Regions from separate parts of the Streptomyces sp. NPDC056144 genome, predicted to be linked through region 1. Evidence: riboswitches for the same ligand, from Rfam matches in the RefSeq annotation. Region 1 holds a riboswitch; the other holds the start of a gene.
What was found. Region 1 has a riboswitch for thiamine pyrophosphate ahead of ACFC0Z_RS13730 (thiamine ABC transporter substrate binding subunit). Riboswitches for the same ligand answer to the same signal wherever they lie in the genome.
Positions count from the first base shown of each region.

Region 2: linked by a shared signal. The riboswitch ahead of thiC (phosphomethylpyrimidine synthase ThiC) and the one ahead of ACFC0Z_RS13730 (thiamine ABC transporter substrate binding subunit) in region 1 are both predicted to bind thiamine pyrophosphate.

Region 1 covers NZ_JBHJVF010000003.1:626,368-633,438, forward strand. Annotated here, with positions in the region: gene pyrH (UMP kinase) at 1-360, shown strand, start outside; gene frr (ribosome recycling factor) at 458-1,015, shown strand; gene ACFC0Z_RS13720 (phosphatidate cytidylyltransferase) at 1,015-2,118, shown strand; gene rlmN (23S rRNA (adenine(2503)-C(2))-methyltransferase RlmN) at 2,292-3,404, shown strand; TPP riboswitch at 3,434-3,543, shown strand; gene ACFC0Z_RS13730 (thiamine ABC transporter substrate binding subunit) at 3,629-4,735, shown strand; gene ACFC0Z_RS13735 (ABC transporter permease) at 4,786-6,399, shown strand; gene ACFC0Z_RS13740 (ABC transporter ATP-binding protein) at 6,399-7,071, shown strand, end outside.
Region 2 covers NZ_JBHJVF010000006.1:297,765-304,835, reverse strand. Annotated here, with positions in the region: gene ACFC0Z_RS20755 (metallophosphoesterase) at 1-648, shown strand, start outside; gene ACFC0Z_RS20750 (hypothetical protein) at 808-1,449, shown strand; gene thiC (phosphomethylpyrimidine synthase ThiC) at 1,588-3,366, opposite strand; TPP riboswitch at 3,361-3,510, opposite strand; gene ACFC0Z_RS20740 (YibE/F family protein) at 3,582-4,937, shown strand; gene ACFC0Z_RS20735 (SsgA family sporulation/cell division regulator) at 4,954-5,388, opposite strand; gene ACFC0Z_RS20730 (IclR family transcriptional regulator) at 5,524-6,294, opposite strand; gene ACFC0Z_RS20725 (DUF5326 family protein) at 6,528-6,746, opposite strand; gene ACFC0Z_RS20720 (cupin domain-containing protein) at 6,904-7,071, opposite strand, start outside.

The sequences.
Region 1 (7,071 bases):
GGCCGCGTGGTCATCTTCGGTGCGGGCATGGGCATGCCGTACTTCTCCACCGACACCACCGCCGCCCAGCGCGCCCTGGAGATCGACGCCGAGGCGCTCCTCATGGGCAAGAACGGCGTGGACGGCGTCTACGACTCCGACCCGAAGGCCAACCCCGACGCGGTCAAGTTCGACGCCCTCGAGTACGGCGAGGTGATCTCCCGCGACCTCAAGGTCGCCGACGCCACCGCCATCACCCTGTGCCGGGACAACAACCTCCCGATCCTCGTCTTCGAACTGCTCACCGAGGGCAATATCGCTCGCGCGGTGAAGGGTGAGAAGATCGGCACGCTCGTGAGCGACCAGGGCACCCGGGCCTGACACCCGAACCGGGAACCGCCCCGCGAGGGGATGGACAGAGCCCTGCCGGTCGTACCCACCGTGCAGGACACAACGCGACGACACGCAGGAGCATGTGGTGATCGAAGAGACCCTCCTCGAGGCCGAGGAGAAGATGGAGAAGGCCGTCGTGGTCGCCAAGGAGGACTTCGCCGCGATCCGCACCGGCCGTGCGCACCCGGCGATGTTCAACAAGATCGTGGCCGAGTACTACGGCGCCATCACCCCCATCAACCAGCTCGCGTCGTTCTCCGTGCCGGAGCCGCGCATGGCCGTGGTCACGCCGTTCGACAAGAGCGCGCTGCGCAACATCGAGCAGGCCATCCGCGACTCGGACCTGGGCGTGAACCCCAGCAACGACGGCAGCATCATCCGGGTGAACTTCCCCGAGCTGACCGAGGAGCGCCGCCGCGACTACATCAAGGTCGCCCGGACCAAGGCCGAGGACTCCAAGGTCTCCATCCGCGCCGTGCGCCGCAAGGCCAAGGACGCCCTCGACAAGCTCGTCAAGGACAAGGAAGCGGGCGAGGACGAGGTGCGCCGCGCCGAGAAGGAGCTGGACGACCTCACGGCGAAGCACGTCGCCCAGGTCGACGAGCTGCTCAAGCACAAGGAAGCCGAGCTCCTCGAGGTCTGATGAACGACTCTTCCTGGGGGCCCGCGGCCGGTACCGGCCGCGGGGGACCCGACCAGGGGCCCGCCCCGGCGGGTCCCGCACACGATCGGCATCAGGCGGCGCAGACTCGGCCCATGCCCATCGTGCCCGACGTTCCCTCCGGCGGATTCCAGGACGGTCACGGCCGGGGGGCCGCTCACCCGAGCGGTCCCCTGTTCCGTGACGACACGCCGCACGAGCACCCGCAGGAGCCCATGCCCAGCCCCGCCCCGCCTTCCCCGCCCGCGCCGCCGGCGCCCCGGCAGAAGAAGAGCGCGGGTCGTGACCTGGGCGCGGCCATAGGGGTCGGTGTCGGACTCGGCGCCGTCATCGTCGCGTCGCTGTTCATCTGGAAGCCGGCGTTCGTCGGCGTGATAGCGGTCGCGGTCGTCGTCGGTCTGTGGGAGCTCACCTCCCGCCTCCAGGAGCGCAAGGCCATCAAGGCCCCGCTGGTGCCGCTCGCGGTCGGCGGCGCGGCGATGGTCGTCGCCGGATACGTCCGGGGCCCCGAGGGCGCCTGGGTGGCGATGGCGCTCACCGCGCTCGCGGTGCTCGTCTGGCGCATGACGGAGCCTCCCGAGGGCTACCTGAAGGACGTCACTGCGGGCGTGTTCGCCGCGTTCTACGTGCCGTTCCTGGCGACCTTCGTGGCGATGCTCCTGACCGCGGACGACGGCGCGTGGCGGGTGCTGACCTTCCTGATCCTCACCGTCGTCAGCGACACCGGGGCGTACGCGGTGGGCTGGCGCTTCGGCAAGCACAAGCTGGCCCCGAGGATCAGCCCCGGGAAGACCCGGGAGGGTCTCCTCGGCGCGGTCGCCTTCGCGATGGCCGCGGGCGCGCTGTGCATGGAGTTCCTGATCGACGGCGGGGTCTGGTGGCAGGGCCTGCTCCTCGGCCTTGCCGTGGCGGCGAGCGCGACGCTCGGCGACCTCGGCGAGTCGATGATCAAGCGCGACCTCGGCATCAAGGACATGGGCACGCTGCTGCCGGGCCACGGCGGCATCATGGACCGCTTGGACTCGCTGCTGCCGACGGCGCCGGTGGTGTGGCTGCTGCTCGCGCTGTTCGTCGGCACGACTTGACGGACAGCGGGTACTCTGGAAGGGCTCGTGGCGCGTGCGCCGCGGGCCCTTCGTTCGTCCCCGCCACCGCGGGGATGGTCCAGTGAGGTCTCCTGGCTCCGGCATCGTGGTGCCGTGCTCCCCGCCCGCCGCGGGGATGCCAGACCTCGTGCCGTCTGAGGAGACACCCCATCGTGGCCCGTCCTGTGCCCGGAGAACTCACTTTCGTCGCCCCCCGCGGAGCCAAGAAGCCGCCGCGGCACCTCGCCGACCTCACGCCCGCCGAGCGCAAGGAAGCCGTCGCCGCGATCGGCGAGAAGCCGTTCCGCGCCAAGCAGCTGTCCACGCACTACTTCGCGCGGTACGCCCACGACCCCGCCGAGTGGACGGACATCCCGGCCGCCTCGCGGGAGAAGCTGGCCGGGGAGCTGCTGCCCGACCTCATGTCCGTCGTGCGGCACATCTCGTGCGACGACGACACCACCCGCAAGACGCTGTGGCGGCTGCACGACGGCACGCTCGTCGAGTCGGTGCTCATGCGCTACCCGGACCGGGTGACCATGTGCATCTCCTCGCAGGCCGGCTGCGGCATGAACTGCCCGTTCTGCGCGACCGGGCAGGCCGGCCTCGACCGGAACCTGTCGACCGCCGAGATCGTGCACCAGATCGTCGACGGCATGCGAGCCCTGCGCGACGGCGAGGTCCCGGGCGGTCCCGCGCGGCTCTCCAACATCGTCTTCATGGGCATGGGCGAGCCGCTCGCCAACTACAAGCGGGTCGTCGGCGCCATCCGCCGTCTCACCGACCCCGAGCCCGACGGCCTCGGCCTCTCCCAGCGCGGCATCACGGTCTCCACCGTCGGCCTCGTGCCCGCGATGCTGCGCTTCGCCGACGAGGGCTTCAAGTGCCGTCTCGCCGTCTCGCTGCACGCCCCGGACGACGAGCTGCGCGACACCCTCGTGCCCGTCAACACGCGCTGGAAGGTCCGCGAGGTCCTCGACGCCGCCTGGGAGTACGCGGAGAAGTCCGGCCGCCGGATCTCCATCGAGTACGCGCTCATCCGCGACATCAACGACCAGGCCTGGCGCGGCGACCTCCTCGGCCGCCTCCTCAAGGGCAAGCGGGTGCACGTCAACCTCATCCCGCTCAACCCGACGCCCGGCTCGAAGTGGACGGCCTCCCGCCCCGAGGACGAGAAGGCCTTCGTCGACGCCATCGCGCGCCACGGCGTGCCGGTGACCGTCCGCGACACCCGAGGTCAGGAGATCGACGGTGCCTGTGGACAGCTGGCGGCCGCCGAGCGCTGAGCTTGTACTCTGTGCTCGCACACATCTTCATATTCCGACAGGGGAGCGCCACAGCGCTGAGAGTGCGGTAACCGTAGACCGCAGACCCTCTGAACCTTGCCCCGGTCATTCGGGGTAGGAAGTTCGGTCGTTTACTCAAGCTGTTGCGCCCTGCCCGCGTCCGGTCTCCTCCGGACGCGGGCAGGGCCGCGTCTCTTCCTGGTCATACCCAGGAGGACAATCCAGTGAGCATCAAGAAGGCCGCCGCCGTCGCGCTCGTCGCGGCGCTCGGCGTCACCACCCTCGCCGCGTGCGGTGGCGACTCCGACTCCGGCACGAAGAAGGACGCGGCCGGCAAGTCCGGAGCGCCCGCGCCGAAGAACGTCACCCTCGTGACCCACGACTCGTTCGCCGCCTCCAAGGAGGTCCTGGCGGACTTCACGAAGCAGACCGGCTTCACCGTCAAGGTGCTCAAGGCCGGTGACGCGGGCGAGGCGGTCAACAAGGAGATCCTGACCAAGGGCTCCCCGCAGGGCGACGTCTTCTTCGGCGTCGACAACACCCTGCTCTCCCGCGCCCTCGACAACGGGATCTTCGTCCCGTACGAGGCGAAGGGCCTGGACCGGGTCCCGGAGGCGTACCTGCTCGACAAGGAGCACCGGGTCACGCCCGTCGACTCCGGTGACATCTGCGTCAACTACGACAAGAAGTACTTCGCCGACAAGAAGCTCGCGCCGCCGGTGACCTTCGACGACCTCGCGAAGCCGGCGTACAAGGACCTACTCGTCGTCGAGAACCCCGAGCGGTCCTCCCCGGGCCTCGGCTTCCTCCTCGGCACGGCCGCGAAGTACGGCGACGAGGGCTGGCAGGACTACTGGAAGAAGCTCAAGGCCAACGGCGTGAAGACCGTGGACAGCTGGGAGCTCGCCTACAACCAGGAGTTCTCCGGTTCGGCCGGCGGCAAGCAGGCCAAGGGCGACCGGCCGCTCGTCGTCTCCTACGCCTCCAGCCCGCCGGTCGAGGTGCTCTACGGCGAGCCGCAGCCGAAGGTGGCGCCGACCGGCGTCTCCACCGGCACCTGCTTCCGGCAGACCGAGTTCGCGGGCCTGCTGAACGGGGCGAAGAACCCCGAGGGCGGCAAGGCGCTGATCGACTTCCTGATCTCGAAGAAGTTCCAGGAGGACATGCCGCTCCAGATGTTCGTCAACCCGGTCGCGAAGGACGCGGCGCTGCCGGAGCTCTTCACGAAGCACGGCGTGGTCGTCGACAAGCCGGAGACCATGGCGCCCGACAAGATCGCGGCCAACCGTGACGCGTGGATCCAGCAGTGGTCGTCGCTCGTCCTGAAGTGACCTCCCGCCCGGCACCTCGCCCGAAGGGGAGCGCGGCGCGGCTGGGGCTGATGGCCCTGCCCGTCGCGTTCTTCGCCGTCTTCTTCGCCTGGCCGGTCGTGTCGATCGTCGACCGGGGCCTCAGGCCCGACGGCTCCTGGGACCTCGGCCGGATCGGGGAGACCCTGACCCGGCCCGACATCCTGGACGTGCTCGGCTTCACGGTGTGGCAGGCGCTCGCCTCCACCGCCCTGACGCTGCTGGTCGCGCTGCCGGGGGCGTACGTCTTCGCGCGCTTCGACTTCCCCGGCAAGGGCGTGCTGCGGGCCGTCGTCACCGTCCCGTTCGTACTGCCGACGGTGCTCGTCGGTACGGCGTTCCTCGCGCTCGTCGGCCGGAACGGGCTGACGGACCAGCTGTGGGGCCTGCGGCTCGACACGAGCGTGTGGGCGATCCTCCTCGCCCACGTCTTCTTCAACTACGCGGTCGTCGTCCGGACCGTCGGCGGCCTCTGGTCGCAGCTCGACCCGCGCCAGGAGGAGGCCGCCCGGGTCCTCGGCGCCTCCCGCTGGACGGCCTGGCGGACGGTGACCCTGCCCGCGCTCGGGCCGGCCGTGTCGGCGGCGGCCCTGATGGTCTTCCTCTTCACCTTCACCTCCTTCGGCGTCGTCCAGATCCTCGGCGGGGACCAGTACTCCACCCTGGAGGCCGAGATCTACCGGCAGACGGCCCGGCTGCTCGACCTGCGCACGGCCGCCGTCCTCACCCTCGTCCAGTTCGCGGCCGTCGGCGCGATCCTCGCCGTGCACGCCCGGACGGTACGGAGACGGGAGACCGCGCTGCGGCTCGTACCGCCCGAGCGGACCGCGCGCCGGCCGCGCGGCGCCGGGCAGTGGGCGCTGCTCGGCGGCGTCCTCGTCTCGGTGGCGCTGCTGATCCTGCTGCCGCTCGGTGTGCTCGTCGAGCGGTCCTTCGCGGGACCCGACGGGTACGGCCTGCGGTACTACCGGGCGCTCGGCGAGATCGACGACTCCGGGACCTTCCTCGTACCGCCGCTCGAAGCCATCGGGAACTCGCTGCGGTACGCGGGCGCCGCGACGGCCATCGCCGTGCTGATCGGCGGGCTCGCGGCGGCGGCGCTCACCCGGCGGGCCGGGCGGCTCGTGCGCGGCTTCGACGCGCTGCTCATGCTGCCGCTCGGGGTGTCGGCGGTCACCGTCGGCTTCGGCTTCCTCATCACCCTCGACGAGCCGCCCTTCGACCTGCGGGCCAGCTGGATCCTCGTACCGCTCGCGCAGGCCCTGGTCGGCGTGCCCTTCGTCGTACGGACGATGCTGCCGGTGCTCAGGGCGGTGGACGAGCGACTGCGGGAGGCGGCGGCCGTGCTCGGTGCCTCGCCGTGGCGGGGCTGGCGGGAGGTGGACCTGCCGATGGTGCGGCGGGCGCTGCTCATCGCCGCCGGGTTCGCCTTCGCCGTCTCGCTCGGAGAGTTCGGCGCGACCGTCTTCATCGCCCGGCCGGACGCCCCGACGCTGCCGGTCGCGGTGGCCCGGCTCCTCGGGCGGCCCGGCGAGCTCAACTACGGACAGGCCATGGCCCTGTCGACGATTCTGATGGTGGTGTGCGCGGTGTCCCTGCTGCTGCTCGAACGGCTGCGCACCGACCGGACCTCCGGGGAGTTCTGATGCTGTCGATCGAGAACGCGACCGTACGGTTCGGGGAGCGGGCCGCGCTCGACGCCGTCGGCCTGGAGGTCGCCGAGCACGAGACCGTGTGCGTCCTCGGCCCGAGCGGCAGCGGCAAGTCCACGCTGCTGCGGGTGGTCGCCGGGCTCCAGGGCCTCGACGGCGGCCGGGTGCTGCTCGGCGGGGCCGACCAGGCGGGGGTGCCGACGCACAAGCGGGGTGTCGGACTGATGTTCCAGGACCACCAGCTGTTCCCGCAGAAGGACGTCGGCGGGAACATCGCCTTCGGGCCCCGGATGCGCGGCGCCGACCGGGCCGAGCGGGCGGAGCGCGTACGGGAGCTTCTCGACCTCGTCGGGCTGCCGGGGGCGGAGAAGCGCTCCGTCGCCACGCTCTCCGGCGGCGAACAGCAGCGGGTGGCGCTGGCCAGGGCGCTCGCGCCGCGGCCCCGGCTGCTGATGCTGGACGAGCCGCTCGGGCAGCTCGACCGGGGGCTGCGGGAGCGGCTCGTCGTCGAGCTGCGGCAGCTCTTCGGGCGGCTCGGGACGACGGTCCTCGCCGTCACCCACGACCAGGGCGAGGCCTTCGCGCTCGCCGACCGGGTCGTCGTCATGCGGGACGGGCGGATCGCCCAGTCGGGCGCGCCCGTCGAGGTGTGGTCGCGGCCGGCCT
Region 2 (7,071 bases), on a different contig from region 1:
CTCGTCATGCGGCTCTCCGCCGAGGCCGCCGCCGCCGGCGGCTACTGCAAGGCCCTCATGGGCAACCACGAACTGCTGCTCATCGGCGCCAAGCGCTTCGCCGACACCCCGGTCAACTCCGGCGCGGGCACCGCCACCTTCCAGGCGGCCTGGCTGCTCAACGGCGGGCAGAAGCACGACATGGACCGGCTCCAGGACGTCCACCTCCAGTGGATGTCCCGGCTCGACGCCGTGGTCCTGGAGGACGACCACCTCCTCCTGCACTCCGACACCACCGCGTACCTCGAGTACGGCGAGAGCATCGAGGACGTCAACGAGACGGTCCACGAGATCCTCACCCGCAGCGACGCCGACGAGGTCTGGGACCTGTTCCGGAAGTTCACCAAGCGCTTCGCGTTCCGCGACGACGAGACCGGTCCGCCGGCCGTGCAGGAGCTCCTCTCCACCTACGGCGGCCACCGGATCGTGCACGGCCACAGCCCCATCCCGTACCTCCTCGGCCAGGTCGGCGGGGAGGAGGACGAGGGCGACGGCGGCCCCGTCGTCGACGGACCGCACGTGTACGCGGACGGGCTCGCCATCGCCATGGACGGCGGCGTGACCATGGCCGGAAAGCTGCTGGTCGTCCAACTCCCCCTGAACGACTGACGCATAACCCAGCGCATCCGGGGAAGGCGATTTCCGGAAACACCCTGTCAGCCCGTGGTGTCGCCGCAATACCATCGGACCATCCGTAGCAGGCTCTCCTCCGTTTCCGCCCGACCGGCCGTTCTCCGCGGCTGATCCGGGCCTGCGGAGCATCGGGGGATGCACATGAACGTGGCTCCGTACCTGCTGACCGAGGACCGCGCCGAGTACGAGCGTGTCCTCGACGACGCACTGAGCACCGCGCACACACGTCCGGAACTTGCCGGAGTCGGGACGCGGCTGACGACCGCACAGCTGCGCGCCATGGCCGTGAACGCGACAGCGCTCATCACCACCGCGGCGGCGAGCGAGTACGCCCACTTCATCAAGGTCCGCGAGGAGGGGCGCGTCGCCGTCGCCACCCGCGTCCCCGCCCGGCAGGAGGGCTCCGGGGCCGGGATCGTCGCGATCCTCACGGTGATGGTGCCCGTGCTCGCCGGGTCGGCCGCGGTCATCTTCCTGCTGGTCGGCGCGGTGCTGCGGGCCCTCGCGCCCGGGCTGCGGTTCGGCACGACCCTCCTGACGGCCGGCCTGGTCTTCGGCACGCTCGCCGCCGCGGGCCTGGTCTGCGCGGGTGCGGGGCTCCTGCTGACCGCGCTGCGGAACAGCCCGACCGCGACGGACACCACTCCCGCCGCCCCGGAGGACGAACTCGCGCGCGCCCGCGAGGCCTGGCGTCAAGCCCTGCTCGAACGGGGGTTCGTCCCGTTCTTCCGCGACGCCCTCGCGGCGACCGAACCACCGGCCCCGCGGGACCCGTAGGCCGCTCGGGCCGGTGCTCCGGTCCGTTTCCCGCACCGACGGGACCGGCGTGACACCGGCACCGGCACCGGCTCTGGTCTCCCACGCCAAGCGGGGGACCGGCCCCCCGACCGGTCCCCCGTTCCCCCGTCGGGCCGGTCAGTCGGCCAGCGGCAGGTAGACGCGGTTGCCGGAGGCCGCGAACTCCTTCGACTTCTCCGCCATCCCGGCCTCGATCTCCTGCTGCGTCCCCCCGTGCTCACGCCGGATGTCCTGGGAGATCCGCATCGAGCAGAACTTCGGCCCGCACATCGAGCAGAAGTGCGCCGTCTTCGCGGGCTCCGCCGGCAGCGTCTCGTCGTGGAACTCGCGGGCGGTGACCGGGTCGAGGGCCAGGTTGAACTGGTCCTCCCAGCGGAACTCGAACCGCGCGTCCGAGAGCGCGTCGTCCCACTCCTGTGCGCCCGGGTGGCCCTTGGCCAGGTCCGCGGCGTGGGCGGAGATCTTGTACGTGATGACGCCGGTCTTCACGTCGTCCTTGTTCGGCAGGCCCAGGTGCTCCTTGGGCGTGACGTAGCAGAGCATCGCCGTGCCCCACCAGGCGATCATCGCGGCGCCGATGCCCGAGGTGATGTGGTCGTACGCGGGCGCGACGTCCGTGGTCAGCGGGCCGAGCGTGTAGAACGGGGCCTCCTCGCAGATCTCCTGCTGGAGGTCGATGTTCTCCTTGATCTTGTGCATCGGGACGTGGCCCGGGCCCTCGATCATCGTCTGCACGTTGTGGCGCTTGGCGATCGTGTTCAGCTCGCCGAGGGTCTTCAGCTCCGCGAACTGCGCCTCGTCGTTGGCGTCGGCGATCGATCCGGGGCGCAGCCCGTCGCCGAGCGAGTACGTGACGTCGTACGCCGCGAGGATCTCGCAGAGCTCCTCGAAGTTCGTGTAGAGGAAGTTCTCCTTGTGGTGCGCGAGGCACCAGGCGGCCATGATCGAGCCGCCTCGCGAGACGATGCCGGTCTTGCGGCGCGCGGTGAGGGGCACGTACGGCAGGAGCACGCCGGCGTGGACCGTCATGTAGTCGACGCCCTGCTCGGCCTGCTCGATGACCGTGTCCTTGTAGATCTCCCAGGTCAGGTCCTCGGCCTTGCCGTCGACCTTCTCCAGCGCCTGGTAGAGCGGCACGGTGCCGATCGGCACGGGGGAGTTGCGCAGCACCCACTCGCGGGTCGTGTGGATGTTGCGGCCGGTGGACAGGTCCATGACCGTGTCGGCGCCCCACTTGGTCGCCCAGGTCATCTTCTCCACCTCCTCCTCGATGGAGGAGGTGACGGCCGAGTTGCCGATGTTGGCGTTGACCTTCACCAGGAACCGCTTGCCGATGATCATCGGCTCGATCTCCGGGTGGTTGACGTTCGCGGGGAGCACCGCGCGGCCCGCGGCGATCTCCTCCCGCACGACCTCGGGGGAGACGTTCTCGCGGATCGCGACGTACTCCATCTCCGGGGTGATCTCGCCCCGGCGGGCGTACGCGAGCTGGGTCACCGCCTGGCCGTCGCGGCCCCGGCGCGGCAGGCGTGGGCGGCCGGGGAAGACGGCGTCGAGGTTCTTGAGCCCGCCGCCGCGGGGCGAGGTGTGCTTGATGCCGTCGTCCTCGGGGCGGACCGGCCGGCCCGCGTACTCCTCGGTGTCGCCGCGCGCGATGATCCAGTTCTCGCGCAGCGGCGCGAGGCCCCGCCGCACGTCGGTGTCGACGGTGGGATCGGTGTACGGCCCCGACGTGTCGTAGAGCGTCACGTCCTTGCCGTTGGTGAGGTGCACCTGACGGACCGGCACCCGGATGTCGGGGCGGGAACCCTCGACGTACCCCTTGTGCCAGCCCGGCGTGCGCTCCTGCGGGCTGTTCTGGTCGGAGGCAGGCGTGCGTGCATCCTGAATGGTCATGAGACCGAATCTCCCTACGCCGGCATTACCCGGTAACAGGTTCGGCGGTCGGCGCAGCCTCCTCCCGTACGACGTACATCGGTACGCGCGTACGGTGATCAGCGCCCTCTCAGCCCGGTGCTCCGAGCTCCCGCGTGTGCAAAGGTGTCACCACGCTAGCGCCATCCCTGGCGTGCTGAACAGTGGGCCCTCGCCGTTCTTGCGATGATCGGTCGGTGACTTCCCCCCAGCAGACACCCGAGCCGCACGGCCACGACCATGCCCCCGGCACCTCGCACGGCCATGGTCACAGCCACAGTCACGGCCCCGCCGCCCCCGTCTCCCGGCATCTGCGCAAGGTCATCGCCGCGGTGCTGATCCCCTTCGCCACCGCCGTCGTGGTCGGGCTCGCGGTCCTGTGGCCAGGCGGCACCCCGGCGCACGAGCGCACGGGTGTCGGCTTCGACCGGCAGACCGAGCAGGGCACGGTGGTCTCCGTCGAGCAGGTCGACTGCAAGGACGTGAACGCCGCCCAGGTCCCGCCGACCGGCGACACCTCGACCGCGCAGGGCCGCGAGGCGGTCAACGCGCAGCAGGGGCAGTGCGAGAAGGCGACGATCGAGGTCACCAGCGGCCCCGACAAGGGGCGTACGTTCACCGAGATCGTGCAGCCAGACGCACCGCGCCAACTGCACGAGGGGCAGGGCGTGGTGGTGGCCTACGCCCCCGACGCACCCCACGACCTCCAGTACTCGGTGACGGACGTGAACCGGAAGGTGCCGATGGCACTGCTCGCGGGGATCTTCGCGCTGGCGGTGGTGGTCGTCGGCCGGATGCGGGGCGTCATGGCGCTCGTCGCCCTCGTGGTGAGCTTCCTGATCCTGACGTTCTTCATCCTGCCGGCGATCCTGGAGGGGTCGAACCCGCTGGTCGTGGCCGTGGTCGGATCGAGCGCGATCATGCTGATCGCGCTCTACATGTGCCACGGGCTCTCGGCGCGCACCTCGGTCGCCGTGCTCGGCACGCTGGTCTCGCTACTGCTGATCGGCCTGCTCGGTTCGCTCTTCATCGGCTGGGCCTCGCTCAGCGGCAACACCGACGACAACACCGGTCTGATCCACGGCCTGTACCCGGACATCGACATGTCCGGCCTGCTGCTCGCCAGCGTGATCATCGGCTCGCTGGGTGTCCTGGACGACGTGACCGTCACGCAGACCTCGGCGGTCTGGGAGCTGCACCAGGCCGATCCGCGCATGGGTCCGCGCGGTCTCTACCGGGCCGGGATCCGGATCGGCCGCGACCACATCGCCTCGGTGGTGAACACCCTGGTCCTCGCCTACGCGGGTGCCGCCCTGCCGCTGCTGCTGCTCTTCTCGATCGCGCAGAGCAGCATGGGCACGGTGGCCAACAGCGAGCTGGTCGCGGTGGAGATCGTCCGAACGCTGGTCGGTTCGATCGGACTGGTCGCCTCGGTGCCGGTCACCACCGCCCTCGCGGCGCTGGTGGTCTCCGCCGACCGGCCGGGACCCGATGGCGAGGGGAAGTCCCGGGTGGCAGTGGTACGGGGCGGTCGGCGGCGGCGCGCGAAGTAGGGACTTTCGGCAGGGGTCAGCCCGCGTTCTCCTCTGCCAGAATCCGGCCGAGTGCGGCTTCGAGGTTGTCCTCGAAGTCGCCGAGTGTCCTTTCCTGACCGAGCGGGACCAGCTTGTCCGTCCGGTCCAGGAACGCGACCAGCGGCGGCGCGCTGGCGCGGAAGAGGGCGCGGTCGGCACCCACCTGGAGGCGGATGGAGACGTCCGAGAGACCCTCCGGGTCCGTCGGCGCGATGTGCACGTCGCCGTCACCGCTCGGGCGGTTGATTCCGTCAAGCAGCAGTTCACGACCGAACGCCCAGGTCACGGGCGCGTCTCCGGGAAGGTGGAACGTCATCCGCACCGCGTAAGGATCCCGGGCCTCGTATCGCAGCTCGACAGGGATCTTGAAGCAGAGCTCCTCGGAGACGAGGAAGCTCATCAGGACCTCGGCCTGAACCGACTCTCGCATCATGTACCCCGCAGTAGATGAAGCTGTGTAAACACAGCTGCTGAAAGCTGTGACCGAAACGGCCAGGAATGATCCCCCGTGGCCCTCTTGACGCAATCGTGCTGTAAGCGCTAGCAGATCACAAGGAGTGATTTTTCAGATACTGATAGAGAACGCGAGCGAGCTGAAGAGCCTCCCGATCTCTGTACGTAGCCGCTCGACTGCCGGGAGCAACCGTTCTTCCTGGTGGAGGGGGAGGGAAATGGCCATTGCGGCCGCCGCGGAGCCCACGGTGATGGGGATGGCGGCGCAGACCGTGCCGAGCGCATATTCCTGACGCTCCACCAGGGGTTCCATACGGCCCAAATCGCCCAAACGGTCCAAAAGGACACGACGGTTACGCACCGTGTACGGAGTGATGGCTTCCACCGGGTGCCTGTCGAGGTGGTCTTGACGGCTTTTCAGATCGAGTTGACTCAGGAGGCATTGCCCGATCGCGTGGGCGTGCCCGGTCTCGCGGAAGTCGGCCCACTCGTCGACCGCGGGGGCCGAGGGAGTGTCGGCGACGGCGACGATCTCGATCTCGCCCTCGCGGTAGAGGGCGAAGTACACCGGCACACCGATCTCGTCCCGCCAGCGGGCAAGGGAGTCTTCGATCTTGATGCGACGATTCTGCACAGCTCCGCCGCCGGCCAGTCGGACGGCGGCGTCACCCAGGAGGAACACACCCTTCTCGCGGCGCAGATAGCCCTCGTGCGTCAGGGTGCGGAGCAGGTGGTACGTGGTGGGGAGCTGAAGGCCCGTCTCACGGGCGAGTTGTTTGGCCGGGGCGCCGTCCGCATGGGAGGACACGGCCTCCAGAAGTCTCAGCGCCCGCTGCACCGAACCGATCAGGGTAGGTGCAGCCGTGTGCGTAGCCGTGGCCAAAGGTCACCCCCAGGCGTGACGACGGGTGCGCCGCACCCGCCCGCGGGGGCCGCCCCCGCGCCCGCCGGGCCTGGGAAACCGCTGTTTCGACACGCGGTCTACGCCCGTAGTCCCCAACACGGCGGAGGGGTTCCACTCTAGTGGCAGGCTCGGAGGCCGTCCGGATTCCCGGCTTCCGTTCCCCCGGCCGGGCTAATGCCCGGCTTCGCCTTCTTACTGACAGGTAGTCAGGACTACCAGTCCTCGCGGGATCCGGACGATCCCTTGACCTTCTGCACGACGTAGATCAGTCCGCCGACGAGCGCCACGAAGAGCAGCACCTTGAACAGCACGCCGACCACGAAGGTCAGCACGCTGGTGATCAGTCCACCGAAGACCAGCAGGGCGAGGGCGGGTATGGCGACCCACTTCACCCACCAGGGCAGCCCCGCGAGCATCTCCTGTACGGCCATGGTCCCTACCTCGCTCTCGAAAGGTCCGTGCCGCGCACTCCGCGTCGGACACCCTCAAGGCTAGGTGGGAGACGGAGGCCTCGGGGGCTCCGCGCCCCCCGCTCTCCCCTGATCCGTCCCCTAGGGGACGGAGGGCCTCCGCCCCTGACTCCCCGGCTCAGCCCTCCGGCGGGGAGAAGACCACGAGGACCTTGAGGTCCTCGCTGATGTGGTGGAACTTGTGCGGCTCCCCGGCCGGCACGTACACCACGCTGCCGCGCGCCACCTGGGTCGTCTCCTCCCCGACGGTGATCGCCGCGCGCCCGCTCACCACGAAGTACACCTC